One region of the Mesorhizobium sp. USDA 3734 genome, then DNA from elsewhere that is predicted to be linked to it. Evidence: riboswitches for the same ligand, from Rfam matches in the RefSeq annotation. Region 1 holds a riboswitch; each other region holds the start of a gene.

Region 1 (7,137 bases):
GATGAACTGGCAGCGCGCATCGTCGCGCAGGAAGGTCATCACCTCGACCAGATCGCGCGGCTCGACGTGAGCGGTAAGCTCGCCATAGGCGATATTAGCGTCGTTCACGCGGCCGATCAGCTTCTCGCCGAGATAGGTCGACAGTTCGCTCAGGGATGCGGTCATGGATTTACCGTTCGATCGTGCCGGTGCGGCGGATCTTCTTCTGCAGCAGAAGAATGCCGTAAAGCAGCGCTTCGGCGCTCGGCGGACAGCCGGGCACATAGATGTCGACCGGCACGATGCGGTCGCAGCCGCGCACCACCGAATAGGAATAGTGGTAGTAGCCGCCGCCATTGGCGCATGAGCCCATCGAGATGACGTAGCGCGGCTCCGGCATCTGGTCGTAGACCTTGCGCAGCGCCGGCGCCATCTTGTTGGTCAGCGTGCCGGCGACGATCATGATGTCGGACTGGCGCGGAGACGCGCGCGGCGCGACGCCGAACCGCTCCGAGTCATAGCGCGGCATGGAAGTGTGGATCATCTCGACCGCGCAGCAGGCGAGACCGAAGGTCATGAACATCAGCGAGCCGCTGCGCGCCCAGGTGATGAGCGCCTCGGTCGAGGTGACGAGAAAGCCCTTGTCGGCCAGCTCATTGTTGATCTCGAGGAAGAAGGGATCGTCCTCCCCCACCGGCCTGCCGGTGTTGGGATCGATGATACCTTTGGGCTTCGGCGCGACGAGGGTGCCTGAACTGTCGTTCAATCCCATTCCAGCGCTCCTTTTTTCCATTCATAAGCAAAGCCGATGGTCAGCACCGCCAGGAAGACCATCATCGACCAGAAGCCGAGCATGCCGATCTTCGAGAACGACACCGCCCACGGAAACAGGAAGGCCACTTCCAGGTCGAAGATGATGAACAGGATCGACACCAGGTAGAATCGGATGTCGAATTTCATGCGGGCATCATCGAACGAGTTGAAACCGCACTCGTAGGCGGAAAGCTTTTCGGGATCGGGATTGCGGTAGGCCACCAGGAAGGGTGCGGCCAGCAGCGCCAGGCCGACAACCAGCGCCACGCCTATGAACAGGACGATGGGCAGGTATGAGCTCAAGAGTGCGTTCATGCTCGGCTTTCCGTTGGCGCCAATCCACTTTGATTACAGCACCGGACCCTAATGCGGAAGCGTGACAGTTTAACCGCTGAACCGTTTTAAGGGCCTATGCTGCAACGCGGCGAGGGTTAGCGCAGCACTTCCAGCGAAGCAAGTCAAACCTTGTTCAAAACACTGACCTGGACGGCATATCCGGGGAAACTGGTCCGATCCGCTCTTGTTTGATTTCCTTCGCTTTTTACTCCACTTTTCTCTCCTGACATGGTTGCCGCCAAAACCCTGCTAGCATGGCCCGGAATCATCCATCCGACCCTCGGTCAAAACACTTCAAAGTGATGCCTGCATGAAGGAAAAGATCTCGCTCCCCATGGCCCGGCGCATTGCGCTTGCCGCCCAGGGGTTCCTCGATCCCCGCCCGACCGGCACGCCGGACCGCCGGCATTTTGCCCGCACGCTCTCCCGCACCGGCCTGTTGCAGATCGATTCCGTCAGTGCGGTGGTGCGCGCTCATTATATGCCGCTCTATTCACGCCTAGGCCCCTACCCGCTCGCCTTGCTCGACAACGCGGCCATGACGCGCAAGCGCACGGTGTTCGAATATTGGGCGCACGAGGCCTCCTTCCTGCCGGTCGAGACCTACCCGCTGATGCGCTGGCGCATGCAGCGCGCCGAGCGCGGTGACGAGATGTATCTGGGGCTGGCCAAATGGGGCCGCGAACACGCCGCCTATATCGAAGAGATCTACCGCCAGGTCGCCGAGCGCGGCCCGATCGCCGCTTCCGCGCTGGAAGGCCAGAAAGGTTCGGGCGGCTGGTGGGGCTGGAGCCATGCCAAGCATGCCTTCGAATGGCTGTTCTGGGCCGGGCGCATCACCACGGCGCACCGGCGCGGCTTCGAACGCTTCTATGACCTGCCTGAACGCGTGTTGCCGCAGGCGATCCTCGATCTGCCGGTGCCTGCGGCCGAGGACGCGCACCGCGAATTGCTGCGCATTTCCGCCCGCGCCCACGGCGTGGCGACATCAGGCGATTTGCGCGACTATTTCCGCCTGTCGCCGGCCGATATGAAAGGCCGACTGGAGGAACTGGTCGAAACAGGCGAACTGCTGCCGGTGCGCGTCGAAGGCTGGGACAAGCCGGCTTATCTTCATAAAGACGCCCGTCTGCCACGCAAGGTCGAGGCCCGCGCCCTGCTGGCGCCGTTCGATCCGGTCGTCTTCGAACGCTCGCGCACCGAGCGCCTGTTCGATTTCCACTACCGCATCGAGATCTATACCCCTGCCGACAAGCGGCAATATGGCTACTACGTCCTGCCCTTCCTGCTCGGCGACAGGATCGTCGCGCGCGTCGACCTCAAGGCAGACCGCCCGGCAAGCGTGCTGCGGGTCCATGCGGCCTATGCCGAGTCTGGCGCGCCGCCTGAAACCGCCGCTCAGCTGTTCGAGGAATTGAAGCAGATGCAGGGCTGGCTCGGCCTCGAACGCATCGAAGCGACGCCCGCCGGTGATTTGGGTCCGGCGCTGGCCGACCTGACCGTGTCGTAAGCTCGCGTTGACACCGCTGCCCGCAAAAGCCTAAATCCGTTCCAGACGGTCTCTTCTCTTCAACGAGAGGAGCCAAGAGGGAATGCGGTGCGGGACAAAATCCCAAATCCGCGGCTGTCCCCGCAACTGTAAGCGAAGAGCCAAGGCCGAAAGCCACTGGGAGTTCCCGGGAAGGCGGCTACCAAGGCGATGACCCGCGAGCCAGGAGACCTGCCGTCTGCGACTGTAGAATCCGATCGCCCGGCGGGTTTCCGGGCAAGGAGCCCGATTTTTGGACCACGACAGCAGTTTTTCGGCTGGCACAGCGGATATATCGTCCGGCCATGATGATGCCTTGGCCGGCGTCACCGTCATCGTCTGCGCCTCCTGCCGCGACGAGACAGGCTCCGACGCCCATCCCCGCGCCGGCGAATTGCTGGCGGACGACACGCGCCGCGCTGCATCTGGCGAAGACATCCGCATCCGCAGCGTCGAATGCCTTGGCAATTGCAAGCGGCGCCTGAGTGCCGCCATCCTGCGCGACGGTTGCTGGAGCTATGTCTTCGGCGACCTGACCGCGACCAGCGGCGCCGACCTCGTCACCGGCGCCAAACTCTTCGCCACCTCGACCGATGGCCTGATTCCGTGGCGCGGCCGACCCGATAGCCTGAAGCGTGGCCTCGTTGCCCGCATCCCTCCCCTCGACATGCTGAAGGACTGACCATGACCGCCTCCGTATCCCGTGTTCCCTGCACCGTCGTCACCGGCTTCCTCGGCGCCGGCAAGACGACGCTGGTCCGCCATCTGCTGGAAAACGCCGGTGGCAAGCGTATTGCCATCATCGTCAACGAATTCGGCGACATCGGCATCGATGGCGAGATCCTGAAGGGCTGCGGCATCGACACCTGCCCGGAGGAAAACATCGTCGAACTGGCCAATGGCTGCATCTGCTGCACCGTCGCCGACGACTTCGTCCCGGCGCTTGACCAGATACTCGCGCTGACGCCGAGGGTCGACCACATTCTGATCGAGACCTCGGGCCTGGCTCTGCCCAAGCCGCTGGTCCAGGCTTTCCAGTGGCCGAGCGTGAAAAGCCGGGTGACCGTCGACGGCGTCATCGCTGTGGTCGACGGCCCGGCATTGGCCGAGGGCCGCGTCGCCAACGACATGGACGCCTTGCAGGCGCAGCGCGCTGAGGACGAGACGCTTGATCACGACGACCCGGTGGAAGAAGTGTTCGAGGACCAGATTGCCTGCGCTGACCTGATCATCCTGTCGAAGAGCGACCTGATGGACGCCGCTGGCACCGCTCGCGCCAACGCCATCATCAACGAACACTCCGCCCGCGCGGTTAAGATCGTGCCGACGTCGCATGGCAAGGTCGATCCCTCCGTGTTGCTCGGGCTCGGTCTGGCCGTCGAGGACGACATCGAGAACCGCAAGTCCCATCATGACGGCGCCTTCGACCATGAGCATGACGACTTCGACACCTTCATCGTCGACATTGCCTCGATCGCCAATCCCGATGATCTGGCAAAACGCGTCGCCACCGTCGCCGAAGAAGAAAATGTGCTGCGCGTGAAAGGCTTCGTCGAGGTCGGCGGCAAGCCGATGCGGCTCTTGCTGCAGGCGGTCGGGCCGCGCGTCAACCATTACTATGACCGCGCCTGGACGGCGCAGGACGACCGCCGCTCGCGCCTCGTCGTCATCGGCCTGAAGGGGCTGAACCGCCCGGCGATCGAGCGTATACTCGCCGGCTGATTTCGGACACGGGTCGCGATGCACATCCTCACCACGACATCCGCCTCGCTCGACGACCTCGCCGAGCCGGTCGATCTGCGGCAGACGCCGGCGGATATCGTGGCCCTGTCCTTCACCGACAGCGACCTCGCCGGACTGGCGGCGGCGTGGAAGGCCGATGCCGCCCGCCTGCCCTCGATGCGGCTGGCCGCCCTGCGCGACCTGCGCCACCCCATGTCCGTCGACCTCTGGATCGACAGTGTCGCCCGCCACGCCAAAATCATCCTCGTGCGCATCCTCGGCGGCTACGACTGGTGGCGCTACGGCTGCGACCAGCTCGCCTCGACCGCCCGAGAGCGCGGCATAAAACTGGCGCTGCTGCCCGGCGAGAGCCATGACGAGGATCTGCGCCTGATCGAAGCCTCGACATTGCCGCGCGAGGAGTTGGACGGCCTGCTCGACTATTTCCGCGAGGGCGGCCCGGCGAATATGAATGCGCTGGTGCGGAGGTTGGCGCGGCTGACGGGACAGGATGCGGCCGTCGAAGAGCCGGTCGCTGTGCCGAAAGCCGGTTACTACGACCCCGGCCGCGGCGTCGTCCCCCTCCCCCTCGAGGGGAGGGTCCGGCCGCAGGCCGGGGGTGGGGTCCCCTCCGAAGTGCGCCGGCTTGAAGAGACGTCGAGTCCGGTCGTACCGACCCCACCCGGCCCTGCGGGCCACCCTCCCCTCGAGGGGGAGGGAAAGGTCGTGCCGATCCTGTTCTACCGCTCGATGCTGCTCGCCGCTGATGTCGCGCCCATCGATGCCGTGTTTGAGGCGCTTCGCCAGCGCAGCATCACCCCGGTCCCCATCTTCGTCTCCAGCCTGAAGGACCCGGCGTCGCTCGCCTTCGTGCAAACAGCGCTAGCCGCGCTGAAACCCGCCGCCATCATCACCGCGACCGCCTTCGCGTCCGGCGCCGAACCCGGCGTCGAAACCCTGTTCGACCGCGCCGGCGTACCTGTCTTCCAGGTCATTGTCGCCACCACCCGCCGCGACATCTGGGAGAACAACCAGCGCGGCCTGGCGCCCGCCGACCTTGCCATGCATGTCGTGCTGCCCGAACTCGACGGCCGCATCCTCGCCGGCGCCATTTCCTTCAAGGGTGAGAGCGAGACCGATCCCGCACTTGGCCACCGCGCCTTAGCCAACCGGCCGGAGCCGGATCGTGTCGCGCAGGTGGCGGACCGCGTCGCGGCGTTCATCCGTCTGCAGGAGACGCCGCGCGCCGAGCGCAAGCTGGCCATCCTGATCCCCGATTATCCCAGCGCCCCCGGCCGCACCGGCTACGCCGTGGGCTTGGATGTCCCGTCCAGCGTGCTGGCCATACTGCAGGACCTCAGGGAACAGGGCTATGGCGTTGAGGGCATTCCGGAGACGCCGCGTGGGTTGCTGGATGCGTTGGAACGGGGCGGGCATGGCTTGGCCTTGAGGGATTATGTGGAGTTCTCGAAGGCACTCCCATCTGCGGCAATTGCTGCCGTAGATGCAGCTTGGAAGACTGAATATGAGGTAGGTTTGTGCGAGGCACCCCCCTCTGTCCTGCCGGACATCTCCCCCGCAAGGGGGGAGATTGGCAGTTTCAACGCCAGGACCACTCTTGCAAAGTTGGAGATTGGCGAAGGCAGAGATGAGAGCGCAATCTCCCCCCTTGCGGGGGAGATGTCCGGCAGGACAGAGGGGGGTGTTCAAGCGCCGACCTCGGCCCACTTCCCCTTCCGCGCCGTGACCTTCGGCAACATCACCGTAGCACTCGCCCCCGATCGCGGCCGCTCCGCCGACCGCCGCGCCGACTACCACGACCCGACGCTACCGCCGCGCCATGCGCTGATCGCCTTTGGCCTGTGGCTGCGCAAATCGCTCGGCGTCCACGCGCTGGTCCATGTCGGCGCCCATGGCACGCTGGAGTGGCTGCCGGGCAAGACGGTAGCGCTGTCGGAAAACTGCTTTCCCGAGATCGTCACCGGTCCCCTGCCCGTCATCTATCCCTTCATCGTCTCCAACCCAGGCGAAGCGGCGCAGGCCAAGCGGCGCATCGCCGCCGTCACCCTTGGCCATCTGCCACCGCCCCTGACCGGCGCCGGGTTGGATGAGGATCAGCACAAGCTCGAGCGGCTGGTCGACGAATATGCCCAGGCCGACGGGCTCGACCGTCGCCGCCGCGACCGCCTGGCCAAGCTGATCGTCGACACCGCGCAAAAAACCGGCCTCGCCACCGAAGCCGGCGTCGCCAGGACCGACGCTCCGGACGAAGCGCTGCGCCGCATCGACGCCTGGCTCTGCGACCTCAAGGACTTCGCCATCAAGGACGGGCTGCATATCTATGGCCGCGCCCCCGAGGACGAGCCCGACGCCATGCGCCGCCAAAGTGCCGAAGGCGAGAAGACGGCGCTGCTCGCCGCGCTCGATGGCCGCCACGTCAAGGCAGGGCCGGCCGGCGCGCCCGCGCGCGGCCGCTCCGACGTTCTGCCCACCGGCCGCAATTTGTTCACGTCGGACCCGCGCACCATGCCGACGCCGACCGCCTATGATCTGGGCAAGGCAGCAGCGGAGGAAGTCGTGCGCGGCTACATGCAGTCGCATGGCGACTGGCCGCGCTCGCTGGTCATCGATCTCTGGGGCTCGGCATCGCTGCGCACCGGCGGCGAGGAGATCGCGCAAGGCCTGGCGTTGATGGGCTGCCGGCCGCAATGGGATTCGGCGACTGGCCGTATCACCGGCATCGAAGTGCTGCCGCCGGC
Region 2 (7,137 bases), 1.2 Mb from region 1:
CGGCGGCGGCCGGCACCGACGCGGCGATTGTCTCGTTCACCACATCGGTGAACGACAATCTCGATGGCAGCGTCGGCGTGACCTGCAATCCGGCCTCGGGCAGCAGCTTCACCTTTGGCGAGACGACGGTAGCGTGCAGCGCCACCGACGCCGCGGGTAACACCGCCAATGGCAGCTTCAAGGTGACCGTCAACGATGCGGAAGCCCCGACGCTCAACCTGCCTGCCAACATTGTCGTTGATACCGATGCCGGAAAGAACACCGCCCGGGTGATCTACGCCATTTCGGCGACCGACGCTGTCGATGGCGCCGTCACAGCCAATCAGACGCAAGGCCTTGCGTCCGGCGCGGATTTTCCGGTTGGAACCACGACCGTCGCCTTCACCGCCACCGACAAGCAGGGCAATTCCAGTTCCGGGTCGTTCACCGTGACAGTGCAAGACCATGAGGGGCCGGTGGTAACCGCGCCCGCTAACATCAGTGTCGCTACCGATCCCGGCAAGAGCTACGCGGTGGTAACCTACAGCGGCGTTTCGGTGCACGATGCCGTCGATCCAGCGCCAACGGTAACGCAGATCGCAGGCCTTGCATCCGGCGCCAGCTTCCCGGTCGGCACGACAACTCTGACATTCCGCGCAACCGATAACTCCGGTAATTCCAATACGGCAACTTTTACAGTAACGGTCATCGACGGCGAGGCGCCCGAAGTGACGGTGCCCGCCAACATCAGTGTCGGCACCGATCCGGGCAAGGCGACGGCCAATGTCACCTACGCCGTGTCGGCCACCGACGTGGTCGACAGTACGGTGACGCCGCAACTGGTTGCGGGCTTGGCCTCCGGCAGTGATTTTCCGGTGGGCGTCACGACAGTGACCTACCAGGCGACCGACAACCAGGGCAACGCCAGCGATCCAAAGTCCTTTACCGTCACGGTTACCGACAATGGAGCGCCTGCGCTGAGCGTACCCGGCAACATCAGCGTTTCCACCGATGCCGGAAAGGCAACGGCCAAGGTGACCTACGACGTATCGGCGACCGATCTGGTCGACGGCGCCGTTGAGCCGGAACTCGTCGCTGGCCTTGCTTCCGGCAGCGACTTCCCCGTGGGCACCACGACGGTGACCTGGAAAGCCGTGGACAAGCAAGGCAACGCCAGCGCCGAACAGTCGTTCACCGTCACCGTCGCCGATGGCGAGCCGCCTGTGCTGACCGTGCCCGCCAACATCAGCATCGCCGTCGCCTATGGCGAGACCGCCAGCACGGCGACCTGGACCGCACCGACGGCGACCGACAACGCACCTGGTGTCACGATAAGCCAGACTACGGGCCTCGCCTCCGGCGCCAACTTTCCGCTGGGCACGACGACCAACACCTTCCAGGCCACCGATGCCGCCGGCAACACCGCCACCGCCTCGTTCACGGTGACTGTCAGCGCGACGCCGCCCGGCAACGTCACCTTCGTCGTCAATGCGCCGTCCGACGGCAGCTTCGGTTTCTCGTCGTCCGAACCGGGGCTGAATGTCGCCGTCAACAGCAGTGGCGGCCACGGCTCTTCCGGCGCCATCACGCTGGCGCCGGGCGCTTACAACTTCAGCTTCACGGTGCCGAACGGTACCGGCATAGCCTCGGCCCAGTGCTCCGACTCGGGCTCCACCATCAATGCCGGCAGCCACACCGGCACGCTGACGGTGGTTTCGGGCGGCGCGGTAAGCTGCACCATCTCGACCAGCGATTCCGCCGACAAGGCGGTGGCGCTGATCGGCTCGTTCCTCGAGGGCCGGGCCGATGTGATCATCAACAACCAGCCCGACATCGACCGCCGCATCGAGCGGCTGACCGGCGCCTATACCGGCAATGGCGGCATGACGGCCTTTGGCATGCCGATCGGCGGCAGCCAGTTGCCTGTCGGCCTGCAGATATCGGCCGATCGCACGACCTTCGCCTACAGCATGCAGCGAGCACAGGCCGCTGGCAGCGACGATGGCAGTCAGCAAGCTGACGCCAGTGATCGGCGAACTGGTGCCCGACAGATGATGGCCGCGCCGGGTGCGCAGCTGCCGCTCAGCGCATATGCGGCCTCGGGTCAGTTGCCGCCAGCCGGCGTGACCTTCCAGCACGCTTTCGGACCGACCGACGCCGCCGGCGCCACACCCGCTGCCGACCCGCAGGCGAGCGATCCGCTGGCCAGGCGCTTCGACGTCTGGACGGAAGGCACGATCGGCCGTTTCAACTCGGCCGGCGGTGACGGCAGCTTCGGCATCGCCCATAGCGGCGCCGACTATCTGCTGACCCCGAGCGTGCTGGTCGGCCTTGGCCTGCAGGTCGACTGGGTGGACCAGGATGGAAAAGACGGTGCCGCAGTCTCGGGCATCGGCTATCTCGTCGGTCCCTATGCGACGGTGCGGCTCTCCGACCATTTCTACCTCGACACGCGCGTCGGCTGGGGCCAATCGTTCAACCAGATCTCGCCGCTCGGCACCTTCGAGGACCGTTTCGACGGGAAACGCTGGCTGGCCACCGCGGCCTTGATCGGCAGCTTCGACATCGAGCGTTGGAGGATCAAGCCGGAGGCACGGGTGACGATGTTCGAGGAAAAGACAGACGCCTATGTCGATGGCCTCGGCATCGACGTGCCCTCGGTCGACGTGCGCACCGGCCAGTTCGCCTTCGGTCCCAACATCTCGACCACGCTGCAGCTGGAAGGCGGCCTGTTGCTGACGCCTTTCGTCGACCTGCAGGGCATCTGGACCTTCATGCAGGATAGCACCGCGACGGCCGCCACGGCGGCACCCGGACTGGCCGAGACTGGCCTGCGCGGGCGCGCCGAGACCGGATTTGAGCTGGCGGCCGGCAACGGCATGTCGGTCAACGCCTCGGCCTTCTATGACGGCCTCGGCAGTAGCAGCTACAGCGCCTGGGGTGGAAAGCTGGGCCTCAGCCACAAGTTCTGAGGCCGGACCACGCGCGCAAGATCGAACGCCGACAGCAATGTCGCCTGATCGACAAACCCTTGTCGCTGATAGATCGGCCTCGGCAGGGCTTTCGCTTGACAGCGTCAGGCGGCGTCTTCTAAAGCGTTATGTTATTACATAATGAGAGCGCGCTATGTCTGTTTCCCTGACACATGAGGGGCCCATCACTCCGTCCGAGAAATCCGTTGCGAAGCGATTGGGGGAAATCTACGCTGAGGCGGTGATGGTCCCCGAGTCGAAAGGCGAGGGGTGAAAAGGGAACACGGTGAGATCCCCAGGGATCGAGGCCGTGGCTGCCCCCGCAACTGTAAGCGGCGAGCAAAATCCGTGAATGCCACTGGCCGGCAAGGCTGGGAAGGCTGGATGGCGCAACGACCCGCGAGCCAGGAGACCTGCCATCACTGAGTTGACCGGACGGGGTGTGCCGGGAGGAAACGCGAATCTCGGTCTTGTCGGCCGGCTCGCCAGCTTCCTTCCGTCGCCAGTTTTGGAAAGTGACGGAAAGTTGGACAGCTCCATCCATCGCATCATCGTGTGCACGCTTTGCCGTGACCTTGTGACCGGGGTCAGGTCCGGGGAAGACCTTTGTGCTGACTTGCGCTCCCGGCTTGCGGCCCGGCACGAGCCGGCGGTGGCGCAGGGCTTCGCGGTCGAAGGCGTGGCCTGCATGGCAGGCTGCGCGCGGCCGCTGACGGTCGCCTTCCAGGCGCAAGGCAAGGCCGCCTATCTCTTCGGCTCCATCGACGCACGAGCCGATGTCGGCGACCTCGTGCGATTCGCCAAACTCTACGCGTCGCTCGCCGATGGCTGGTGCAGTTCCGGTCAGCGTCCGGCGGGACTGGCCGGCAAGACACTGGCCCGCATCCCCCGTTCGGGCAATCTGGCGGGCAGCAGCCGATGACCGTAGCGCTTCTCGAAGCACGTGACCTCTGCGTCGTGGCGAATGGGCGGGACCTGGTTCAGGCGGTCAGCCTGTCGGTGGCCGCTGGCGACCGCCTCGCCATCATTGGTCCCAACGGCGCCGGCAAGACGACGCTGCTGCGCATGCTGTCGGGCATGCTACGGCCAAGCTCCGGCGAGGTGAAGCTCTCCGGACGCCGGCTGGACAGGATTTCCGCTGCCGAACGGGCACTGAATATCGCCGTGGTCGGGCAGACCGATCAGCCCGATCCACGGCTGGCGGTGATCGACTATGTCGAGCTTGGCCGCGTCCCGCACGCCGGACTGCGGCGCAGGAGCGAGGAGCGCGACATTGTCGTCGATGCGCTGCGCCGGACCGGTCTGCTGCCGCTGCTCGGCCGCACCATTGGCTCGCTGTCGGGTGGCGAGCGCCAGCGCGCCCAACTGGCGCGCGCCATCGCCCAGCAGCCAAAGATCCTGTTCCTCGACGAGCCGACCAATCATCTCGACCCGCGCGCCCGCGGCGAACTGCTCGAACTCGTAGCCGGCTTCAGCATGACCGTGATCGCGGTGCTGCACGATCTGGCACTGGTCGCGCCGTTCGCCACCAGGGTGGCGGTGATGAACCATGCCCGTCTGCAAGCGCTCGCCGCGCCGCGCGAAGCGCTGACCCAACAACTGATCCGCGAGATTTTCGGCATCGATGTTCTGCGTCTGCGCCATCCGACCGAGGACCGCGAACTGACGGTGTTCGAGGTTCCGAACCGCGCCGGTAACAATTCTGATTGAAGCCAATCCCCATTCGACCCATTCAACAAAGGAGCAACACCCGTGAAACGCCTCGCTTTTTCGCTCGTCTTCTCGCTGCTGGCCTCGACAGCCCTGGCCTTCCCGGTCACCGTCGACAGCTGCGGCAAGCCGCTGACCTTCGACGCGCCGCCGAAGCGTGCCGTCATCCACGATCTCAACATGGCCGAGATGGCCTTCGCGCTGAAACTGCAGCCGTCGATCGTCGGCCTGACCGGCATCACCGGGTGGTACAAGGTCGGTCCCGAATTCAAGGCCGAGCAGGGTTCGATCCCGGAACTGGCGCCCAAATATCCGACGCTCGAAAACCTCGTCGCCGTCGAGCCCGATTTCTTTTTCGCCGGCTGGTATTACGGCATGAAGCCGGGCGGCGAGGTGACACCCGATACGCTTGCCCCGCATGGCATCAAGACGCTGGTGCTGACGGAAAGCTGCGTCCATCTCGACAAGGGCCGCCCCGCCGCCTCGATGGACCTGCTCTACGGCGACGTCGAAAAGCTGGGCAAGATCTTCGGCAAGGAGGCCGAGGCTGAAAAGCTCGTTTCGGGCTGGAAGACGCAGCTCGCCGACATTACCGCCAAGGTCGGCGACCGCAAGGGTACGCGGGTATTCCTCTATGATTCCGGCGAAGACAAGCCGTTTACCGCAGGCAAGTTCGCCATCCCCAGCGCTATGATATCAGCGGCCGGCGGCGACAACATCATGGCCGACATGGAAACCAGCTGGGGCAACACGGACTGGGAAACCGTGGCGTCGCGCAATCCGCAATTCCTCATCCTGCTCGATTACCAGGACGGTGGCGGCTACAAGAAGCTGCTCGATTTCCTGAAGGCGCATCCGGCGATGAAAGAAACCGACGCGGTCAAGAACGAGCGCTTCGTCGCGCTGCGCTATGCCGAGCTGACGCCTGGACCCGCCAATATCGAGGCGATCGGCAAGATTGCCAGGGCGATGCATCCGGAAGCGTTTTGAGCTTGCGCCATCCGGCATTCGCACTGGCCATGCTGGTGGGCGCGGCGGCTATCGCCGCTCTCGCTCTGCTGTCGATCGCCTATGGTTCGACGCTGATCCCGCTGACCGACGTCGTTGCCGCGCTTGGCCGTGCAATTGGCTTCAGTGGGCACGACGTGGCCGGGCCGGTCGGCAAGATCGTCGTCGACCTGCGGCTGCCGCGCACGATCCTGGCCATCTGCGTCGGCGCCGGGCTGGGCGTCGTCGGCGCGTTGCTGCAGACCGTGACCCGCAACGATCTTGCCGATCCGTTCCTGTTCGGCCTGTCGTCGGGAGCCGCCGCGGGTGCGGTTTCCGTCATCACGGTCTTCGGCGACAGTTTTGGCATCTGGACGTTGCCGGTCGCTGCCTTCACCGGCGGTATCCTGGCTGCCGGCGTCGTCCTGCTGCTGGTCGCGCGGGTGAGGGGGCAAGGCCCTGAGCGGCTGATCCTTGCCGGCCTTGCCGTTTCGTTCATGTTTACCGCCTTGACCAACTATCTGGTCTTTGCCGGCGACCAGCGCGCCGCCCACTCAGTGCTGTTCTGGACGATGGGCGGCCTTGGCCTGGCGCGCTGGGACAATATCTGGTTAGGCGCGCTAGGGGCGGGCACCATCCTGGCTTACGCGCTGTGGAACCACCGCCGGCTCGATGCTTTCCTGGCCGGCGAAAACGCCGCCGAAAGCCTTGGCGTGCCGGTGGCGCGCATGCGCAGGATGACCTTTCTCGTCGCGGCTTTCTCGACGGCGATTCTTGTCTCTGTCGCCGGCGTCATCGGCTTCGTCGGCCTGATGATCCCGCATCTGTCGCGACCGCTGGCGGGTCCACTGCATCTGCGCCTGGTTGCCAGCTGTGCCGTCTTCGGCGCGGTGCTTCTGCTGGCCAGCGATCTTCTGGCCCGAACGCTGCTGCCACCGCAGGAACTGCCGATCGGCATCATCACCAGCTCGGTCGGCGCGTTCTTCGTCGTCACCATGCTCATCCGCAACCGGCTGTGATTGCGGTCGGAAATGGCTTGCCTCAAATCGTCCAGAAATAGCGCACTATGTGAAAGAACACCGGGGCCGCGAAGACCAGGCTGTCGGTGCGGTCCATCATGCCGCCATGGCCTTCGATCAGATGGCCCCAGTCCTTGACGCCCTGGTCGCGCTTGATGGCCGAGGCGACCAGCCCGCCCAGAAATCCCATGGAGCAGGCGACGAAGGCCACGGCCGCTGCCTGCAGCGGCGAGAAGGGCGTGACGAACGACAACAGCGCGCCGAGCAGGCTCGCCGACACCAGCCCGCCGATCAGGCCTTCCCAGGTTTTCGAGGGCGAGACGTTCGGCGAAAAACGGTGTTTTCCAAACAGCTTGCCGAAGATGTACTGCAATACGTCGCTGCCTTGCACGACGATGATCAGGAAGGCGATCAGCAACAGGGTGCGGCCTTCGAAGCCCGGCACGTTGAGTGTCAGCAGGGCAGGGACA
Region 3 (7,137 bases), 3.9 Mb from region 1:
GCGAGCCGCTTGGCAAAGCCGTGCTCGGTGAAATGCGCGTCGCCCCACTTGGCCGGCTCGGGGATGCCGGGGATGCCTGGATGAGCAATGAAAATGCGGCAACGGGACGGTTCCGCTTGATCATCCCTGCTCTCGACAAAAGCACTGCCGAGCGCATCCGCCAGCACGCCGGGGCCGAGATGCACGGTAAGCTCCAGCCCGGGCAGGCGGATCTTGCGCGCGACCGGATTGTCGGCGGACGCGCGCCCAGCGGCGGCGATGAGATATCGGGCATAATCCGGCAAGGTTTCGAGAGTGACGCGCGACATGGCCAGCTCCAGCGCCCTTCTATCGCGATGCAACCGGCGCTCGTCAGGATGCCTGCTTGACCGCCGGCCAGCCAACCGGTTCCTCGACTTCATGGATAGGATCCACGACGATCAGGTCCGCCAGGTCGTCGTGAACGCTCACGGTGAGCGGCTCGCTCGTGGTGGCAAGCTCGGCAAGCAGTTCGCCGGGCAGCGGCCGCGGCGGCTCATCCAGGCGAACCAGCAGTCCCAGCTCGAGCAATTGTGATACGAAGCCTTCGAGTTCAGCCTGGTCAATCGTCGAGGCGCCAGCGGTCAGCCCGATCAAAGCCTGGGCATCGACGCCGGACGATAGCGCCTGCCAGATCCTGCTGCCCGAATCGGAAAATCCGAAATACTTCCCGTTCGAAAGATCGAGCACGACGGCTTCGCCGTCGAAGGATTCAAAGACAATGTCCTTGCTCGAAATTGCGTAGACATCGGTATGACGCATTGCTTTTGGCCCCCGCAGCTGCGCGAGCAATCGTCGGTCGGCGCGGTCGCTCAGCTTATAAGGCCTGTAAACACTCGATTCTTTCTTGGCAAGCCAGCGTGCACCGGCGGCTCCAAGCGGATCACGCCTCGATTTCGAGGGCCGAAAGCGGTTTTGAGCAACAGGCGAGGATAAAACCGTCGTCGATTTCGTGATCGAGGATGCCGCCATTGTGGCTCATCTCGACGTCGCCCGCGACCTTCCTAACCTTGCAGGTGCCGCACAGGCCGAACTCGCATGCGGCGGGAATCCGCACGCCCGAGGCCCGTGCCGTCTGCAGCACGGTCTGGCCGGCGACGCATTCGGCGTCGACATCCGAAAGCGCGAAACGGATCGGCGTCGCGGCTTCGACGACAATGGCGGCACCGTTTTCAGTCGGCGCGGTGAACGGCGCCGGGATTTCTTCCACGACAGGCGCCGCAAAGCTCTCCTGATGGTATTTCGTCATGTCGAAGCCGGCGGAGTCCAGCATGCCGCGCACGGCGCGCATGAAGGGATCGGGGCCGCAGCAGAAGATTTCGCGCTCACGGAAATCGGGCGCCAGCAGCGGCAGCCGGATCGCATCGATGCGACCCATATGGCCGAACCAGCCCTCGCGGCTCGACCGTTCCTCGATCATGAAGCCGAGCGACAGGCCGGGCATGCGGCTGCCGAGCAGTTCGAGTTCCTTGCGGAAAATGATCTCCTCCGGGCGGCGCGCGCAGTTGACGAAACCGACATCGGTCCATGGCGCACAGTCATTCAGCCAGCGCAGCATCGACATCATCGGCGTCACGCCGGAGCCTGCCGAAATGAACAGATACTTGGCCGCCGGGTGGCTGTGCAGCGAAAAATCGCCGGTCGGCCCGTAGGCCTTGACGTGCGAGCCCGGCGTGAGATGGTCGAACATCCAGCGCGTGCCTGCACTGCCCGCTTGCGCCTTCACCGTCACCGCGATCGAGAACGGCCGCGACGGCGAGGACGACAGCGTATAGGTGCGCATCAGCGGCCCGTCTGATGTCGGCAGTTCAAGCGTCACGAACTGGCCCGGCTTGTAGCGAAACCAGGTCTGGTTGTCGGAGCGGAAGGTGAAGGTCTTGACGTCAGGCGCTTCGTCGCTGACGCCGATCACTTCCAGCACCTGCAGCCTGTCGTTCCACGGCGTCATCTGGTCGAGATGGCGATAGAGGCCAAGATCCGTCATCGCATTCATCCTCTTGTCCCTTTGTTTTATGCTAGGCGACGCTGCGCAACGTCGGCCGGCCGCCCTCGGCAAGGCGCGGCCCGATGAACGACGCGTACCATTCGACGAACTGGATCACGCCACCCTCATGCAGCTCCGAATAGGGGCCGGGCTCATAAGCGGGCGACAGGATGCCGAAGGCGTTTTCCTCGACGATGCGGCGGTCCTGGTCGTTGGTCTCGGTCCAGACATGGGTGAGGTCTTCGATGGTGTAATCGACACCCTCGACCGCATCCTTGTGCACCAGCCACTTGGTCGTCACCGCCGTTTCCGTGGCGCTGATCGGCAGCACCCTGAACGTCACCGCGTGATCGATGAGGATGTGGTTCCATGTCGTCGGATAATGATAGTGCATCAAGGTGCCGATCCCTTCGGTGGAGACAGTGTCGGAGAGGTTCTTCTTCACCGCCAGCTTGCCGGTCATGGTGTAGCTGACGGCGTCGCGCAGCAGCGGCGCGCGGGTGGCGCGATACTGTCCGGCCGGATCGATGCGGAATTTGCTCGGCAGGCCTGATGCCTCGCATTTGGCCCAGTGCGCGACCATCTCGGGGTCGCTGTCGGCGCCGTTGACGCCGGTCACCGTCGGCGCCTCGGGGAAGGTCTTGCACAGCTCAGGGTGGTTGGCGACGCAGTGGTAGCACTCGCGGTTGTTCTCCCAGACCAGCTTCCAATTGCCTTTCTCGATAATCGTGCTCTCGAAGGCGATCTTTGCCTCGCGCAAACGGTGCGGCAAAAGATAGGGTTCGATCATCGCCCGCATCGGCGCGAAGTCAGCCGGCTCCTTGGCCAGGCAGATGAAGATGTAGCCGCCGACGCTCTCGCAGGCGACCGGCTTCAGGCTGAACTGGCTTTTGTCGAAACCGTCGGCCATCTGACGGGCAAACAGCAGGCGGCCGTCGAGTTCATAGGTCCACTGATGATAGGGACAGACGAGCTTTGCCGCCGTACCCTTCTCCGTGTTGCAGACGCGGCTGCCGCGATGTCGGCAGGAATTGTGGAAGGCGTTGATCTTGCCTTGCTGGTCACGGACAAGAACGACCGGATAGTCGCCGATCTGCACGGTGATGTAGCTGCCCGGCTTCGGCAGTTCGCAATCATGGCCGATGAACAGCCAGTCGCGATACCAGATCAGCTCCATGTCGAGCTTGAAATAGTCCGGATCGGTGTAGAAGGGCTGCTCTAGCGAAAAGCCTTGCCGGCGGCCGTTCAAGAGCCTCAGCATGTCGTTGCGAATATCCATGTCCTGTCCTCGCTTTAAGGACTGAACTGGTGGTGACGGAGGAAGGATTGGACGCAGGTCGGCAATGGGCCGGACACGCGCGATCCACCTCTTGACCGCCCACCGCGATCAGTCGAGTCTAGAAATCTCGGGCTGGTTTCCGGGCTCTGGAGTTGTCCTTGCGGACCATCGCGACACCTTCCCAGGCAGTTGCCCAGTGGTCTCCCGTTGCGACTTGAACTCCACCACCGTTGCGGGGGCAGCGCCGGATTCTGACCGGCTTCCCAATTCTCCGCCTCGTCGTCACGAAGCGGCACCTGAGATGGCATGATCTAACCACGATCGCGGGCGCGTCATCGGCATGAAAACGACATCGTATCCATGCGGCGCGACACGCATGCGAAACGTTCCGGTTGGCGATTGCGAAGCTGAAACCCTATCTCCGCGGCAGTCATTCCCTTCTGCAACTTCCCCGAAGCCGCCCCCTGATCGGGGTCAGAAAAGGTTAACAGTTTCGAAAAGTGACTATTAGCTCGCTCTAAAATCGAACCGAACGGTTCGTTTCTGTTGACAGTGCGTGCAGGACGGTGTGAACGCCGGCTCGAAAACCGCCTAAGCGGTGAATATTCGTGATGTAATAACTGTCTGATAAATAAAGAAAAAATTATCCCGTGGGGAGCCTGGGGCGCAATTTCAAGCGCCGGATTCATGGTCCACATGGAACAACTTCGTGATTGGAAAAGGCAGACCGGCCCTACCACATCGGGGCTGTCCGAACGACGCGATTTCCTCCCAAGACACGCCGCTAGACGGACGGGAAAAATACTGGAGTACATAAAATGAAAAAGATCATTCTCACTGCCGCCGCCCTTCTGGCCATTTCCGGCAGCGCCTTCGCTAATGGTAGCGACCACTATGGTTCGAACGCCCCGGCAGCCACTGCTGTCGACAGCTCGTACACCGCTTCGATCAAGAAGTCGGAACCGGCTGCTCAGACGCCTGCTCAGGGTAGCGACCGTAACCTCTTCGGCAACCACTAACAGCCGAATCACCAGTTGACGGCGGGTTCGCCCGCCGCCCTGGCGAAATCCAAAAATTCAGGAGACTTAAGATGAAGAAGATTATTCTTGCTACCGCCGCCGTTCTGGCCATCTCGGGTAGCGCTTTCGCCGGCAGCGACAACTTTGGTTCCAATGGCGCCAACCAGCCTGCCGTCACCTCGGTTGACAGCTCGTATACGGCTTCGGTCCAGCAGAAGTCGGCTCCGGCTGAGAAGCAGCCCGTCGTTCAGGGCAGCGACCGCAACCTCTTCGGCAACAACTAACAGCGGATTCGCAGTTGACGGTGGGTCTGCCCGCCGTCCTGGCGAAATCCAGAAAATTCAGGAGACTAAAATGAACAAGATCCTTATTGCTGCCGCCGCCGTTCTGGCCATCTCGGGCAGCGCTTTCGCCGGCAGTGACAACTTTGGCTCCAATGGCGCCAACCAGCCCGCAGCCGCGGTGGACCAGTCGTACACGGCCTCCACCAAGACGTCGGAACCGGTTGCCCAGACGCCCGCTCAGGGCAGCGACCGCAACCTCTTCGGCCACTAACAGCCAACTCCACGCGGACGGCGGGTCTGTCCCGCCGCCCTGGAGAGGCTTGAAAAATTCAGGAGACTAAAATGAACAAGATCCTCATTGCTGCCGCCACCGTTCTGGCCATCACCGGCAGTGCCTTCGCCGGCAGCGACAACTTTGGCTCCAACAACGCCAACCAGCCTGCCGTCACTTCGGTTGACACCGCGCACACGAGCTCGATCCGCAACAGCGGTGGCCTCGTCGAGAAGCTGCTCAATTCGTCGGGTGACGTACAGAAGTCCGCCCCTCAGGGCAGTGACCGGAATCTCTTCGGCCACTAACACCCGAAGCCGATCTTCAGAAAAAGAGCGGCGGGCCAAGCCCGCCGCTCTTTTTTACGTCCAAGACGTGGTCCTGCCTCAGGCCGCCTTTGCTTCCGGCTTTTGCAGCGCGAAGGAATGTCCGTCCGCATCGAAGATATGCAAGTCCTCGCCATTGGCGCTGAGCCGCAATGTCGAGCCGCGCTTGACCTCGACATTGCCGGGCAGCTTGGTCACCAGCGGCAGATCGGCGCGGCCGATGTCGATATAGACCAGCTGGACCTCGCCGAGCTGCTCGACATAGTCGACCGTTCCCTCGAACAGATAGTCAGCACCGCTGGCGATGATCAGGTCTTCCGGCCGTACGCCGAAACTCACCGCGGTACCCTTTGCCGAAGCCGGCGTCGTGATCGGCACGGTTGCCTTGCGCCCGCCGACATGGCTGACGACGGTCGGATTTCCGGTCTTGTCGATGGTCGCTGGCAGGATGTTCATGGCCGGCGAGCCGATGAACTGGGCGACGAACAGATTGCCGGGCTTCTTGTAGAGATCCATCGGCGTGCCGACCTGCTCGATATGGCCGTCCTTGAGCACCACGATGCGATCGGCCAGCGTCATCGCCTCGACCTGGTCGTGGGTGACGTAGATCATGGTGGTGTTGGGCATCGATTCCTTGAGCTTGGCGATCTCGATGCGGGTGGCGACGCGAAGTGCGGCGTCAAGGTTCGACAGCGGCTCGTCGAACAGGAACACTTTCGGATTGCGCACGATGGCGCGGCCGATGGCGACGCGCTGGCGCTGGCCGCCTGACATCGCCTTGGGCAGGCGGTCGAGATATTTGGTCAGCTGCAGGATCTCGGCGGCCTGGCGCACACGGCGGTCGATCTCAGCCTTGTTCTCCTTGCCGATCTTCATCGAGAACGCCATGTTGTCGTAGACGGTCATGTGCGGGTAGAGCGCGTAGGACTGGAACACCATGGCGATGCCCCGCTTCGACGGCGGCACGTCGTTGACGACCTCGCCGGCTATTCTGAGCTCGCCGGAGGTGATTTCCTCGAGCCCGGCGATCGACCGCAGCAATGTCGACTTGCCGCAACCCGACGGACCGACAAAGACGATGAACTCGCCCGACTTTATGTCGAGGTCGATGCCGTGGAGAATGTTCAGAGTGCCGTAGGACTTCTTCACTTGTCTTAGCGTGACATCGGCCATTGGGTTTCCTCCCAGTAATTTGAAACTCAAGTGATTAGAAATTCAGTCGATACGCCCGAACCAGGCGCCGTAGCCGCCGAGCTTTATGGCGCCGCTGCTCGTCTGCCCCGAAAATCCGTGTCCCGGCAAAGGTTGCAGCGATCGGTTGCCAAGGTCAACCACGGCCGGCCTGGCGCCCAGATTGAAGACGCAGACAATCTGCTCGTTGCCGGCGCGGCGCGTGAAGGCGACGGTGTCGCCCTCACTTTCGATGAAGGTGATATCGCCCTTGGCCAGCGCCGGATGGGCGCGCCGGAAGCTGAGAAAGCGCCGGTAATGCTCGAGCAGCGAAGTCTCGTCGCCCTGCTGGACATTGACCGCTTGCGCCAGATGCTTGGCCGGCACCGGCAGCCAGGGTTTTGCCTGGGAGAAGCCGCCATTGCTGGCACTGCCGTCCCACACCATTGGCGTGCGGCAGCCGTCGCGGCCCTTGAATTCCGGCCAGAAACGGATGCCGTAGGGGTCCTGCAGATCCTCGAACCGAAGGTCGGCCTCGCCGAGCCCAAGCTCCTCGCCCTGATAGATGCAGACCGAACCGCGCAAGGACATCAGCAGTGCCGAGATGACCTTGAGGTAGGCGGTCGGGTCGGCCTCATTGGTGGCCCAGCGCGAGGCGGGGCGCATCACGTCGTGGTTGGAAAAGGCCCAGCACGACCAGCCGTCGCTGGCGACCTTGCCGAAGGATTCCAGCACCGAGCGGACCTTGGTCGCGCTGATCTTCTCCGGCGCCAGGAAATCGAAGGA
Region 4 (7,137 bases), 1.7 Mb from region 1:
CTCGCTCTCAGCGCGGCGGGTGAAGCCGGACAGGCCGCCTTCCTGGCGCAATGTGCGGATGCGGTCGCGGCGACCGGTCAGGATCTTATGCGGATAGGCCTGGTGGCCGACATCCCAGATCAGCCGGTCATCGGGCGTGTTGAAGACATAGTGCAGCGCCACCGTCAGCTCGACCACGCCAAGGCCGGCGCCAAGGTGGCCGCCGGTTCGGGAGACGGCGTCGATCAGCTCGGCGCGAAGCTCGGATGCCAGTTGCGGCAGCTCGCTCTCGGCAAGCGTGCGCAGGTCGGCCGGGATACGGACCTTGTCGAGAAGCGGCGTATGCGGCGTTGCGTTCACGGGTGCTCAGGCTTTCGGTTGATGGGCGAAATAGGCCGCCGGCCGGCGAAAGTAAATGCGTGTCAGTGACGCGGATCACGCTGTGATGCTAGCTTTCCGGCAGCGGGATGAATTCTTCCTCATCGCCAGGAACGATATCGAAGCGGCCCGTCTTCCATTCCTGCTTGGCCTGCTCGATGCGCTCCTTGGATGACGATACGAAATTCCACCAGATGTAGCGCTGCGAGCCAAGCGACGCGCCGCCAAACAGCATGAAATGCGCGCCGGTGTCCGACGATACGACGATCTCGTCACCGGGCCGAAACACCAGCAGCCGTTCCGCCGGAAAGACGTCGCCCGAAATCGAGACCTCGCCTTCCAGCGTGTAGATGGCGCGCTCCTCGGCATCGGCCGGGATTTTCACGCTTGCGCCGGGCGCCAGGCGCAGGTCGGCGTAGAGCGTCTCGGAGTCGGCCCTGACCGGGGACCGCAATCCCTGGAAATCACCAATGACGACGCGCCCGCTGACGCCTTCGGCGTCGATCTCGGGAAGCCGAAGTGCCGCGGTGTTCTCGAACACCGGCGCCACCTCTTCCTTGCCATCCGGCAGCGCCAGCCATGTCTGCAAGCCGGAGATCGACATCGGCGCGCCGCGCAGTTCTTCAGGGGTACGCTCGGAATGGACGATGCCGCGGCCGGCGGTCATCAGGTTCACGTCGCCGGGCTGGATGACCATTTCGGTGCCAAGCGAATCGCGATGTCGGATCTTGCCGTCGAACAGATAGGTGACCGTCGACAGACCGATATGCGGATGGGGACGGACATCCAGCGCCTGGCCGGCGCGCAGGATCGCCGGGCCCATGCGGTCGAAGAAGATGAAAGGCCCGACCAGCCGCCTTTTGGCGGTCGGCAGGGCGCGGCGCACCTGAAAACCGCCAATGTCCTTGGCGTTGGGGATGACCATCAATTCGATCTGGTCGCTGGCGAAGGCATCGCCGGCCTGCGGGTCGTTTCCGGGGAAGAAGCTCACGAGATCTCCTTGTCAGCGGGCAATGCCCGCTTGGTCGCGTCAGGCAAAGCGGATCGCCGCCTTTGCCCGTAGTTTGGCCGCCACCTCTTCGCGATTGCGCGGATGCTGATGGGTTTCCAAGGAATCGAGCAGTTCGCGCGCAGAGGCGGCGATGGCCTCGACGGCGTGGTCGAAGGCATGCTGGTTCTGCTTTGAGGGCCGCGTCGTTCCGCTCAGCTTGCGGACAAACTGAAGTGCTGCGTCGCGCACTTCGTCGTTGGTTGCGGGCGGGTCAAAATTGAACAGGGTCTTGATGTTTCTGCACATCGCTTCCGTATCTCCTCTTGTCCTGGAGCGCTTTCAATCGGGACGAATTCATCCTCAATCATGATCGTGTCCAAAAGTCGGTGGGACAGGACCGCGCCTCAGTCCGCGTCGAGCGGCTCCGTTCCAACCGGCTTGCCGTCACGCGACAGCCTGATCTTCTCGACCTTGTCCTCGGCGGCCTTCAGCAGTCGGTCGCAATGCGCCTTCAGTGCCTCGCCGCGCTCATAGATCCTGATCGACTGGTCGAGCGGCACATCGCCGCGCTCCAGATCATCGACGATCTTCTCCAGCGCGTCGAGTGCCTGTTCGAAGCTCATCGCCTTGACGTCTTCGTTGGTCTCACCAGCCATCATTCATCCTTTCATCAGCCGCCCGACATGGGCAGCGACCGAAAATGCCAAACCTTGCAGATCGTAGCCACCCTCGAGCAGGCTGACGAGCCGGTTGCCGCTGTGGCGCGCGGCGCGCTGCATCAACTGGCCGGTCGCCCAGTCGAAATCGTCCTCGGTCAGGTTGATCTCGGCCAGCGGATCGCGATGGTGTGCGTCGAACCCGGCCGAAATGATGATCAGGTCGGGCGCGAAATTGTCGAGCGCCGGCAGGACGCGCGACAGGAAGGCATCGCGAAAGACCTCGCTGCCGGTCTGCGGCGCCAGCGGCGCGTTGACGATGTTGCCGGCGCCGGTTTCGCCCTTCGCACCGGTGCCGGGATAAAGCGGCATCTGATGCGTCGAGCAATAGAGCACCGACGAATCGTCCCAGAAAATATCCTGCGTGCCGTTGCCGTGATGCACGTCCCAGTCGACGACGGCAACGCGCTCGACACCATGTTTCTTCTGCGCATACCGTGCCGCGATCGCCGCCGTGTTGAACAGGCAGAAACCCATGGCCGTGGTCTTTTCGGCATGGTGGCCGGGCGGCCGGGCGGCGACGAAGACATTGTCGGCGCGGCCCGAAAAGACGTCGTCGACGGCGGCGTTGGCGGCACCGATCGCGGTGATCGCCGCCTGCCAGCTCTTCGGACTGACTGACGTGTCGGCGTCGATGCGGGCGATCCCCTCGTCGGGAATGGCGGCGCGCACGCGGGCGACGAAATCGGCTGGATGCGCGTAAAGGATGGTGGCCTCGTCGCCTTCCGGCGCCTGGATACGATCGAGCCCGGCAAACGCCTCGTCGTCGAGCACGCGCTCGATGGCGCGCAAGCGGTCCGGCCGCTCGGGATGGCCGGGCGGCGTGAGGTGCTCGAGAAAGATCGGATGGGTGTAGAGACGGGTGGTCATCGTCCTAATCTAGTGACCCGGATCGACAAAGGCCATGCACGGGCGGCCGATGACTGGGGAAAATCACGCCTGCGTCCATTCGTGTCGCTGCGGGCATTGGCGTCTTCAGCGCTTCGGCGTAAGGTCCATGGTACTGCCTGGTGCCCGCCGCAAGCGGGAGAATCGGGAACACGGTTGAACTCCGTGGCGTGCCCAACGCTGTGAGGGGGACCGCGCCGGTAAATGCCACTGTCGATGACGGGAAGGCACCGGACGCGGGTTGATCCCGAGCCAGAAGACCGGCCTGGCAGGCATCGTCATCCGCATGGTCAGGCGGATGACATCGACAATCGCAAGGGAACAAGCGATGCCGGAACATATGACCGCTGCGATTGACGATGGATTTGACCAGAATGCGCGCGATGCGGTCTATCGCGCCATGTTCACACGTCGTGACGTGCGTAGTCATTTCCTGCCCACCGCGCTCGACGATGAGGTGCTGGCGCGGCTGCTGCTTGCCGCTCATCACGCGCCATCGGTCGGCTTCATGCAGCCGTGGAACTTCATCGTCATTCGCGAAGCCGAACGACGGGAAAAAGTGCGCGACCTGTTCCTGGCCGCGCGAGAACAGGAACTGCCGGAGATCGAGGAAGAGCGGCAGGCGCTGTACCGCAAGCTCAAGCTGGAAGGCATTTGCGAAAGCGCGCTCAACATCTGCATCACTTGCGACCGGCAGCGTTCGAAGGGCTCGCCGCTGGGGCGCTGGCACAATCCCGAGATGGACCTCTACAGCACGGTCTGCGCGGTGCAGAATTTCTGGCTGGCGGCGCGCGCCGAAGGGGTCGGTGTCGGCTGGGTCAGCATTATCGAGGCGCAGGCGCTGAAGAACCTGCTGTCGATTCCTGAGCATGTCACGCCGGTCGCCTATCTCTGCGTCGGCCGTGTTTCCGAGTTCGCGCCAAAACCGGATCTCGAAACGCATGGCTGGGGACGGCGGCTGCCGCTGCCGGAGCTGATCATGAGCGAGATCTTTTGCGGCCAGGGAGAGGTGCCGCTGAAGTCAACCGTGGCGCGTCTCAACGCCGTCGATGCCGCGCCGGATCAGCGTGTCGCGCCGGCGGTGCCCCAGCGCGAGCCGCCGAAGGAGGCCAGCGCCTTGTCCTTGAGCTCTCTGAACTTCGACGACGCCTCGGCCAGCCTGGCGTCCCAGGCGGGATCAGGCACCTGGCCCGCGATGGTCTTGAAGTAGACCTGCATCAGGCAAGCGATGGCGAAAGGCTCGATGAACGCCGCCTTGAAGGCCCAGGCGAAGACAATGGCGAGCACGAAGGCCCAGCCGGCGAGTTGGCCGGGCATCAGGAAGAGAATGGCGCCGGCCGGCGCCAGCATCAGCAGGAAGATGACGAAGGACACACCCCACATGATGACCGCCAGCCAGACGGCGTTCTTGACCATGACCTTGCCGTTCTGGGCATAGAGCACGACGCCTTGGCGCGCCGTCTCGAACGGCGAGGCCGAATTGATGCGGATGTTGTAGCCGAGGATGATCTCGTCGACATAGGTCAGCGACAGGCGGATCACCGTGTTGATGAAGGAGACCAGGCCGCTCAGGCCCGGAATCGGCAAGAAGGCCGCGATGCCGCCGAGCAGGCCGGTGATGGCGCGGATGGCGCCCTTGACCAGCTGGTCGACGACGAAAAGGATGTTGGCCTCTGCAAAACGCTGGGTCACGATGTCCTTGGCGTAGGCGATCTGGCCCTGGCCACCGGGAATGTCACGACCGTCGATCAGATGGACCATGACGGCGATGTGGCCGGCCTTGACGACATAGAGGATGTATTCGCGGATCCAGTAGACGGCGATCGAGACGATACCGAAGCCGACCACGCCGCCCCACAAGGCAAAGGACAGCGGCCCGTCGGGATCGGTGGAGATATGGCCAACGCCATAGCCGACGGAGGCGCCGGTACCGGTCGCCATGATGTAGGCCAGGGTGATGCCGAAATAGACGATCATGCGAAAGACAATGAACGGCCAGGTCCGCATCATGATGGACACCGACCTGCCGATATCGAAATCCCACATGCCCCGAATCTCCCCTCAGAGATGGTGGGAGAGGATGAACCCAACCCGGCGATTGTCAATTGCCGGCCATGGCGCCGGGCCACCGATGGGATTTCAGTCCGGCTGCGGACCCGGCCTTTTGAGCAGGCCTTCGAGCAGTTGCTTGAACGCCGTCACCACCTTCTTCGACGTCGCTTCGGGGTCGCTCGAATTGGCGATCCGTTGCGCCGCCTGACTGCTCGCACCGTTGATCAGCCGCGAGGCAGTCTCGGGGTCGAGGCTGGGGACGACAACCCCCTCCTCCTGCAGCGTCGTCAGATGGCCGGTCATTGACGCGATGCACGCATTGGCATTGGGCCATTGTGCCGGATCCCCCAGGACGGCCGGACCATCGCGGAACATGATGCGCTGGATTTCCGGCTCCAGCGCCATCTCGATATAGGTTGTGCATTCGTCGACGAAATGCTGCCAGCGGGTCGGTGCCCTCGCCGCCACTTCGTTCACGCGCGCCGCCATCTCGCCGTCGATTTCGGCGATGACTGCCTGCAGCAGGCCCTTCTTGTCGCCAAAATGATGATAGAGCGCGCCGCGCGTCAGCCCGGCCGAGGCGGTGAAATCATCCATCGAGGCTTCGGCATAGCCTGTTGTGCCGAAGGCATGGCGGGCTGCCGCAATCAGCTTGGCACGCGTCTCGGCGATCATTTCCCTGCGAGGTCTGCGCATGGCTTCTGGACCTATTCACATACGCTGCGTATGCCAATTGACATACGCAGCGTATGCTCTATTTAACAATCATACGCTTCGTATGTAATTGTCGAATCGTCCTTTGTCGAGGAACCACCCATGCAAAATCCCTATTCGGAAATCTTTCGTGCCCCCGGAGCCAAGGGCTTTGCCGTCGCCGGCTTCATGGCGCGCCTGCCGATCGCCATGGCGCCAATCGGCATCGTGGCGATGCTGTCGCAGACGCGTGGCGAATACTGGCTGGCGGGTGCGGTCTCCGCGACATACGCGCTGGCCAACGCTTTCGTCACGCCGCAGATATCGAGACTGGTGGACCGCCTGGGCCAGACACAGATCGTGGTGCCCACCACCATCATCTCCGTGCTGGCTTTCGCCGTCCTGATTGCGGCGGCCAATCAGGACTGGCCGGTTTGGACGTTGTTCGTGTCGGCGTTGCTGGCCGCCGCCATGCCCAGCATGCCGGCAATGGTGCGTGCGCGCTGGACCGAGATTTTTCGCGGGCGGCCGCAGATGAACACCGCCTTCGCCTTCGAGTCGGCGGCCGACGAGCTGGTCTACATCGCCGGGGCCTCGCTGTCGGTGGGCCTGAGTGCCGCCCTGTTCCCGGAAGCTGGTGTCCTGGTCAGCACGCTATTCCTCGCCCTTGGCTCGGCAGCCTTTATCCTGCAGCGTTCGACCGAACCGCAAGTGCGGCCGGTCAATCATGTCTCGAGCGGCTCGGCAATCCGCCTGCGGCCGGTTCAGATCATCACCTTTGCCCTGATCTTCATCGGCGCGACCTTCGCGACGACGGAAGTGAGCACGGTGGCAATCACCAAGGAACTCGGTCAGCCGGGCGCCGCCAGCTTTGTCATCGGCGTTTATGCGCTGGGATCGTTCGTGCTCGGCCTCGTCGTCGGCGCGCTCAGCCTGAAAGCGCCGCTGCAACGCCAGTTGGCCATCGCAGTCGCCCTCGTCGCGCTCGGCACGCTGCTGCCGCTCACCGCCGACACCGTGCCACTGCTGGCGGTGACCGTGTTCATCAGCGGTGTGGCGATCTCGCCGACCTTCATCACCGCTTTCGGCCTGATCGAGCGGCATGTGCCGGAGGCGATGCTGACCGAAGGCATCACCTGGGTCATGACCGGCATCGGCATCGGCATGGCGCTCGGCTCGTTTGCCGCCGGCGCGGTGGTCGATGCGTTCGGTGCCCAGAGCGGGTTCTGGGTCTCGGTGGCGTCAGGCACCATTGCCCTGGCCACGGTGCTGCTTGGCCAGCGCAGCCTTGCCACGCCCGAATGCGAATTGGACGGATGCGAAGCAGCAGCCGTTCCCGCGGAATGATCCACGAAGCGCCCGGTATCGAACGAGCCGGGCGTTAACGGCTCAGAGAATCTCGGTCTTGGCGATGTGGATGCCAAAACCTTCGAGGCCGAC

What was found. Region 1 has a riboswitch for cobalamin ahead of ACZ89F_RS11175 (DUF1636 family protein). Riboswitches for the same ligand answer to the same signal wherever they lie in the genome.
Region 2: it holds a riboswitch for cobalamin, as region 1 does, so the genes downstream of both, ACZ89F_RS17590 (DUF1636 family protein) here and ACZ89F_RS11175 (DUF1636 family protein) in region 1, are expected to answer to the same signal.
Region 3: it holds a riboswitch for cobalamin, as region 1 does, so the genes downstream of both, ACZ89F_RS30000 (aromatic ring-hydroxylating oxygenase subunit alpha) here and ACZ89F_RS11175 (DUF1636 family protein) in region 1, are expected to answer to the same signal.
Region 4: it holds a riboswitch for cobalamin, as region 1 does, so the genes downstream of both, bluB (5,6-dimethylbenzimidazole synthase) here and ACZ89F_RS11175 (DUF1636 family protein) in region 1, are expected to answer to the same signal.

The regions. Positions count from the first base shown of each region.
Region 1 is NZ_JBWCCW010000001.1:2,340,012-2,347,148, reverse strand. Features, by position in the region: gene ACZ89F_RS11195 (NADH-quinone oxidoreductase subunit C) at 1-165, opposite strand, end outside; gene ACZ89F_RS11190 (NuoB/complex I 20 kDa subunit family protein) at 170-751, opposite strand; gene ACZ89F_RS11185 (NADH-quinone oxidoreductase subunit A) at 742-1,107, opposite strand; gene ACZ89F_RS11180 (winged helix-turn-helix domain-containing protein) at 1,439-2,638, shown strand; cobalamin riboswitch at 2,668-2,870, shown strand; gene ACZ89F_RS11175 (DUF1636 family protein) at 2,910-3,338, shown strand; gene cobW (cobalamin biosynthesis protein CobW) at 3,341-4,378, shown strand; gene ACZ89F_RS11165 (cobaltochelatase subunit CobN) at 4,397-7,137, shown strand, end outside.
Region 2 is NZ_JBWCCW010000001.1:3,585,304-3,592,440, reverse strand. Features, by position in the region: gene ACZ89F_RS17595 (HYR domain-containing protein) at 1-2,951, shown strand, start outside; cobalamin riboswitch at 3,180-3,386, shown strand; gene ACZ89F_RS17590 (DUF1636 family protein) at 3,394-3,873, shown strand; gene ACZ89F_RS17585 (ABC transporter ATP-binding protein) at 3,870-4,661, shown strand; gene ACZ89F_RS17580 (ABC transporter substrate-binding protein) at 4,704-5,651, shown strand; gene ACZ89F_RS17575 (FecCD family ABC transporter permease) at 5,681-6,667, shown strand; gene ACZ89F_RS17570 (phosphatidate cytidylyltransferase) at 6,690-7,137, opposite strand, start outside.
Region 3 is NZ_JBWCCW010000001.1:6,286,362-6,293,498, reverse strand. Features, by position in the region: gene ACZ89F_RS30015 (serine kinase) at 1-308, opposite strand, end outside; gene ACZ89F_RS30010 (PqqD family peptide modification chaperone) at 352-810, opposite strand; gene ACZ89F_RS30005 (FAD-binding oxidoreductase) at 902-2,002, opposite strand; gene ACZ89F_RS30000 (aromatic ring-hydroxylating oxygenase subunit alpha) at 2,034-3,281, opposite strand; cobalamin riboswitch at 3,395-3,596, opposite strand; gene ACZ89F_RS29995 (DUF680 domain-containing protein) at 4,100-4,300, shown strand; gene ACZ89F_RS29990 (DUF680 domain-containing protein) at 4,372-4,584, shown strand; gene ACZ89F_RS29985 (DUF680 domain-containing protein) at 4,655-4,855, shown strand; gene ACZ89F_RS29980 (DUF680 domain-containing protein) at 4,927-5,163, shown strand; gene ACZ89F_RS29975 (ABC transporter ATP-binding protein) at 5,242-6,354, opposite strand; gene bglA (beta-galactosidase BglA) at 6,397-7,137, opposite strand, start outside.
Region 4 is NZ_JBWCCW010000001.1:4,043,718-4,050,854, forward strand. Features, by position in the region: gene dxs (1-deoxy-D-xylulose-5-phosphate synthase) at 1-339, opposite strand, end outside; gene ACZ89F_RS19825 (pirin family protein) at 428-1,348, opposite strand; gene ACZ89F_RS19830 (DUF2277 domain-containing protein) at 1,388-1,654, opposite strand; gene ACZ89F_RS19835 (exodeoxyribonuclease VII small subunit) at 1,753-2,004, opposite strand; gene ACZ89F_RS19840 (histone deacetylase family protein) at 2,008-2,934, opposite strand; cobalamin riboswitch at 3,056-3,235, shown strand; partial or broken gene bluB (5,6-dimethylbenzimidazole synthase) at 3,293-3,910, shown strand; gene ACZ89F_RS19850 (hypothetical protein) at 4,015-4,998, opposite strand; gene ACZ89F_RS19855 (TetR/AcrR family transcriptional regulator) at 5,092-5,700, opposite strand; gene ACZ89F_RS19860 (MFS transporter) at 5,821-7,044, shown strand; gene ribB (3,4-dihydroxy-2-butanone-4-phosphate synthase) at 7,087-7,137, opposite strand, start outside.